DNA from 2 places in the Clostridium sp. BJN0013 genome. Region 1 is predicted to be linked to the other one. Evidence: riboswitches for the same ligand, from Rfam matches in the RefSeq annotation. Region 1 holds a riboswitch; the other holds the start of a gene.
The links. A riboswitch is a leader RNA that binds a small molecule or an ion and turns the genes downstream of it on or off. The one in region 1 is predicted to bind S-adenosylmethionine.

Region 1 (3,319 bases):
TAGATTTAATTTTATCAGAATAAAAACCTATGGGTTCCACATGAACTTTTCCAGCCACTGCAAAATTATATCCTTTTTCTTTAGTTACAGACTCTAAATAAGGTACATGTTGAAAATAATTGGCATCTATTTGTTTTTCCTGTAAAGCTGGATTTAACTCATCTTCGCTATCTAAAACAATAACTTGTAAATCTATCCCCTCTTTTGCCAGTGCAGGTTTTATATGATTCAATATTTCTGCATGTGGCACTGCCGCTGCTCCTATTTTCACCACAACCTTGTCATTTTTACTGTCTGCACTTTTTGAGTCATTCCCATTGCTGCAACCTGAAAATAATCCTACAACCAACGCCAAAACTAAAAATATTATACTTTTTCTCTTCATATTGATTTATCCCCCTTAAAAATAATCAATCAAATTTATATCTCTTTTTATTTACATGTTTAGAAATGCGATCTCCTGAAAACTGTATAAACTGTACTAAAAAAATTAATAATATTACTGTAGCTATCATTATATCCTCACGAAATCTCTGATAACCAAAACGTATTGCCAGACTTCCTAATCCCCCTGCACCTATGACCCCAGCTATAGTGGTAAATTCAATAATAGATATAATTGAAATTGTAATTCCCTTTATAAGGGAAGGAAGTGCCTCCGGTATTAAGACCTTTGATATAATCTGAAATGGTTTTGCTCCCATAGATAATGCTGCTTCAATTTTTCCCCATTCTACTTGTTCTATGGATGTCTCAATAATTCTAGCCAAAAGAGGTGATATTCCTATGGATATAGGTACAATAGCCGCCTTCATACCAAGTGTAGTCCCTACAATTGACCTAGATAAGGGCAGTAAAACTACAATTAATATTATAGAAGGAAGAGATCTTATTGCATTTACTATAGTAGCTAATATCTTATTTAACCTTTCATTCTCCAAAATATGTCCTTTTTTAGTAACAACAAGAATAATTCCAAGTGGCATCCCTATAAGTAAAGCTATACTGCCAGCTATAATCACCATTTCTATAGTTTCTGATAATCCCTTTAGAACAAATATTTTAAAATCATCAGTCATATTACCTCCCCTCCAACACATTCCGAATTCACACTGAGATTTGCCATTATTTTAACAAATTTTTTTGCAGTGTTACTTTTAGGATTTAAAAATACTGAATTTGTGCTTCCTGCTTCTACGATACTACCATCTTCAATTACTGCCATATTATTGCATATATATTTAATAACATCTAATTCATGAGTTATAAGTAATATAGTTAAATTCAGTTTCTTATTTATATCTCTTAAAAGTTCCAATATAGAATAAGTGGTTTGTGGATCTAGGGCAGAAGTAGCTTCATCACTTAACAAAACATCTGGTTCATTGGCTAGAGCCCTTGCTATACCTACTCTTTGCTTTTGACCTCCACTTAGTTGTGCAGGATAAAAGTCCACTTTATCACTTAGTTCCACTAAATTCAATATTTCATACACTCTATTTTTTATTTTTTCTTCAGAATAACCAGCTATTTTTAAAGGAAAAGCTACATTTTTATATACATTCATTGAATCAAATAAATTAAAATCTTGAAATATCATTCCAATTTTTTTTCTGGCTTCTCTAAGCTCAGCTTTATTCATAGCTGTAATATCATTATTTCCAATAAATATACTTCCAGAAGTAGGTTCTTCAAGTCTGTTCAAATATCGTATCATAGTAGACTTTCCAGCTCCGCTAAATCCTATGATGCCAAAAATATCTCCTTTTTCAACTTTAAGATTTATATCCTTCAAAACTTCAACTTTACCCCTAGGTGTATTAAATGTTTTATTTAAATTTCTTATATCTATCATATAATTGGTCTTTACCCCCTTACCCAGCATTTACCTATATACTTCTTATTTTAATTTAAATAAATATATCAAAACAAAAAAGACTAAATCTTATACTTATAAAGTTAAGATTTAGTCTCCAGTTTTTCTGGTCAACTTTTAGATTGATTAAATTATAAAAACTCAGGGGGGTAAATCCCTGAGTTTACATCCTCAATGATTACCTCATCTTTCAGCTACAATGCTGCAGGATTTAGCACCAATGCATTACATAATGCTGGTTGCCGGGCTTCATAGGGCCTTTCCCTCCGCCTCTCTTAATAAGTTATGATATTTAATTATTTAATATTGTAGTAATTAGTATATCAGTGCTCAGGTATATTGTCAATATTTTTATAATATAAAATTTAACAACTTTTAATTTACTGAAAATAGAATAATTTTATTTATCTTTGGGCAGAAAAAATTAAATTCAATACATTAAAATCGCTAACTGCAATCCATCTGCATTGGGGCTATTTGGACTTGCTGTTGTAACTTTAGTAGCTTCCTCTCAGAAACTTGGCATCACTGAAGGCACTTCTTTCGTAATTCCCTGAGCAATATTTTTAGGTGGTTTTGCTCAACTATTTGCTTGTATTAATGATTCTAAAAGACAAAATACATCCCTTTTAAATATATTCTTCTATTTTCTCTGTTTCCAAATTGAATCCATCTATAATCATATCCTCTTTAAGTTCTATCAGCAAACACTTCTTTCCAAATTTGTTAACTACCTGCTTTACAGCACTTAAATCTTTTGGACTTATGGTTATATTGGTATTTTCATTTTCTATCTTTATAGATTTACTCTTAAAATCTGGCATTACATTTCTAACCTTAAATTCATAATCTCCTCCACACACTTCCTCAAAAGCACTCTTAACTACTCCTGTATTTTCCACTCCGCTTTCCTCTAATACTCTAGTTACTTCATTTATATCTAAAATAAGTTCTTCTTCCTTCTGACTTTCAAATTTTTCGTTTATTCTTTCATATATATCCTGAACTATGTCAGGTTTTATTTTTCCTCCCAATGCAGTTCCTAAAATAACATTAAAGTTTTCCTTTTCTTCTAAAGCTGTAGGTTTAATATTACACTCTAATATCTCTTCTACAAAAATATTATTTATGTTCTTTGATTTTGAAGAATAATAAATTATCTTATTTACATCTACATACTGAAATGTAAAACTTGGAAACATAAATCCCTCTAAGGGCGAATTTAAATTTATAACCATGTCTAATGCAGAATTAGGTTTAAATTTCATTTCCGTATAATCAAATTTTAACATCTTCTTAGGTATTTCAACCTTATTTACACTACATAATATAATTTCTATAGTTCGTATATATTCATCTAAAGATTCCTTTTTCCCTTTATCAGAACTGTAGTATTCTGCTTTTGCAAAACTTATAACTATATCTGTATCATAAGTATAGTTT
Region 2 (3,319 bases), 210 kb from region 1:
TTACATGAAACACTTTTAAAAAGGTATTTTAAATTAGAAAATGGCGTTCCATCACATGATACTTTCCAAAGAGTGATGGGAATGATAGAACCTAATTTAATTCAACAGATTCAATCTACTTGGAATGAATATATATCTAAAAATGATGGTGAAAGTATAAAAAAAATACTTAACATAGATGGAAAAACTATGAGAGGAAGTAAGACTGAAGGTAAAAAACCACTACACATAGTGTCAGCCTGGTGTGATGAAGAAGGAGTTTGTTTTGGACAAAGTGCAGTGAAAGAAAAAGAAAATGAGATTTTAGCAATTCCTGAATTGTTAGATAGATTACAAATAAAAGGATATGTAGTAACAATAGATGCAATGGGAACACAAACTAAAATTGCTGAGAAAATAATAAAGAAAAAAGCTGACTACGTGTTAGCAGTAAAAGGGAACCAAGAAATACTGCATAATGATTTAATAACCTATTTTGAAGATGATGACTTTAGGGAAAAAATAATTAAAGATGGGAATTATAAAAAAACAGTTGAAAAGTCACATGGCCAAATTGAGATAAGGGAATATTATCAAACAAAGGACATTAAGTGGCTAACTAATAGGGAAAAATGGAAGAATCTTAAAAGTATAGGAATTGTAGAAAAAACTATAAAGAAGAAAGATAAAGAAAGTAAAGAAATACGTTATTATATAAGTAGTTTGGCCCCTGAAATAAACTTATTTGAAAAAGCTGTACGAGGTCATTGGGGAATAGAAATAATGCACTGGCATTTAGATGTTACATTTAAAGAGGATAGCATTAAAACAGTTGAAGAAACAGCAAATAAAAATATGAATATAATAAGAAAATGGGCATTATCTATATTAAAATTATTGGATATGGGAAAAAAGATGAGTTTAAAATTAAAAAGATTTTCAATCAATTGTAAACCTGATGAATATATAAGTAAAATTATGGAAATTTAGTTAACTCGTAATCTTACTTATGTAGTTATATATTTTCATGCGTTTGTCCTGGGTTTTTAAAGAAATAATATTGACATTATTTTATTGTGTGCTATAATTTATCCTGTAAGTTATAAATTTAATATAAGCTTTATCAAGAGTGGTGGAGGGACTGGCCTTATGAAGCCCGGCAACCAGTATTTTTTTAATACATTGGTGCTAATTCCTACAGCGTAAGCTGAAAGATAGGGGATAGTTTGAGGTTTTTAGCTCGAGGTTATCCTCGAGTTTTATTTATTTTTAATTTAATATTATAAGGGAGGAATAAGAATGAAAAGGGTATTAACAGTTATTTTATCATTAATATTTATTCTTGCATTAGTTGGATGTGGAACACAGAAAAATGAAGGAAGTACAAGTAAAAGTGAGGATAAAACTACTATAAAGATAGGAGCATCTCCACAACCTCACAAGGAAATACTTGAGAAAGTTAAGCCTATACTGAAAAAAGCAGGATATGATCTTGAGATAGTTGAGTTCACAGATTATGTAACTCCAAATAAGGCATTGGAGTCAGGGGAAATAGATGCAAATTTTTTCCAACACACGCCATTTTTGGAAGAGTTTAATAAAAAGAATAAAACAAATTTAGTTTCTGTTGCCAAAGTGCATATTGAACCATTGGGATTTTACTCAAGTAAAATTAAAAGTTTAAGTGAGTTAAAAGATGGGGCACAAATTGCCATACCAAATGATGCTACAAATGGAGCCAGGGCTTTAAAATTATTGGCTAAGGAAGGACTTATAAAAGTAAAAGATGGGGATACCATATCTAAATTGGATATAACTGAAAATAAAAAGAATTTAAATATACAGGAGGTTGATGCACCACAGCTTCCAAGGATTTTGGCAGATGTTGATGGGGCAGTTATAAATACGAATTATGCATTGGAGGCAAATTTAAATCCAACTAAAGATGCCATTGCCATAGAATCAAAAGATTCACCTTATGCCAATATAATTGCAGTTAGAAATGAAGATAAGGATAAACCTTATATAAAAGCATTGGCAAAGGCTGTAAATGATGAGCAAATTAGAAAATTTATAAATGAAAATTACAAAGGGAGTATAATTCCTGCATTTTAAGTAGATTTAGTTTCAAATGCTATTTAGAAATTTTTCTGAATGAATAATTTTAACTCAAATCACTTTATAGAATAAAGAATAATACCTTTTAAGTATTTGAACGGGTATTATTCTTTATTTATTTATTTAAATGTGTAAAAATATATTTGAGGTGAAATTTATTATGTTCTCTAATATTAAAATAGATAAAGATAGGGTTGTATATATACAGGTAAAAGATTATATTAAAGATATGATATTAAAAGGACTGCTTAGAAGGGATGAAAAGCTTCCTTCAACCAGAGAAATGGCGTCTATGTTTAATGTAAGCAGAAATACCATAATATGTGCCTATGAATTTTTACAGGATGAAGGCTTTGTATACACGAAAAGAGGCAAAGGAACCTTTGTTTCGAATGTTAAAGTGGATTTTCAGGGGAAATGGAAGGTGTCCTGGGAGAATAAAATAAATAATTATGGCAGACTTTCAGAAAAATTAGATATAATTAAACATGAAGCCAAATGGAAAAAGGGAATGATATCTTTTAAAAGTATAGCTCCTGATGAAAATTTATTTAATGTAGATGAGTTCAAAAAGGCATTTTTAAATAGAATGGCTATAGAAGGAGAAAAAGTATTAAATTATGGATATGCAAAAGGATACAAGCCTCTTATTGAATATTTATTGAAATATATGGAGAATAAAGGGGTAGATATACAGGGAAAAGACATACTTATAACTAATGGCTTTACAGAAGGATTTGATCTGGTATTATCCTGTATTGCAAAAGAGGGAGATGGTATAATATGTGAAAATCCAACTCATAATACTGCAGTTAAGATTATGAAACTTCATGGACTTAATATAACAGGAGTGGATATGGAAAGGGATGGAGTTAATTTGGACATGCTTGAAGGGAAGCTACAAAAAAACAAATTTAAAATTTCCTATTTTGTCCCTTCCTATCATAATCCTACAGGTATTGTTATGTCTCCGGAGAAAAGGGTTTCTGTATATAATATACTTAAATACTATGATGTACCTATAATTGAAGATGGATTTAATGAAGAGCTTCGATATTTGGGAACACATGTATCGCCTATGGCTGCTCTTAGTGGTTCTGGTAATAGTGTTATATACATAGGAAGTTTTTCAAAGATATTGTTTCCAGGCATAAGGATAGGGTGGATATTAGGGGATAAGACACTTATAGGTTATCTTGAAAGCATAAAAAGAAGCAGAAAT

Region 2: another riboswitch for S-adenosylmethionine. It lies ahead of AB3K27_RS16115 (MetQ/NlpA family ABC transporter substrate-binding protein); the one in region 1 lies ahead of AB3K27_RS17155 (methionine ABC transporter ATP-binding protein).

Annotation. Positions count from the first base shown of each region.
Region 1 covers NZ_CP162495.1:3,304,815-3,308,133, forward strand. The annotation lists gene AB3K27_RS17145 (MetQ/NlpA family ABC transporter substrate-binding protein) at 1-385, opposite strand, end outside; gene AB3K27_RS17150 (methionine ABC transporter permease) at 411-1,079, opposite strand; gene AB3K27_RS17155 (methionine ABC transporter ATP-binding protein) at 1,076-1,855, opposite strand; SAM riboswitch class I at 2,057-2,161, opposite strand; partial or broken gene AB3K27_RS17160 (GPR1/FUN34/YaaH family transporter) at 2,305-2,499, shown strand; gene AB3K27_RS17165 (DUF4317 domain-containing protein) at 2,506-3,319, opposite strand, start outside.
Region 2 covers NZ_CP162495.1:3,099,386-3,102,704, reverse strand. The annotation lists gene AB3K27_RS16120 (ISAs1 family transposase) at 1-969, shown strand, start outside; SAM riboswitch class I at 1,097-1,200, shown strand; gene AB3K27_RS16115 (MetQ/NlpA family ABC transporter substrate-binding protein) at 1,279-2,094, shown strand; gene AB3K27_RS16110 (PLP-dependent aminotransferase family protein) at 2,258-3,319, shown strand, end outside.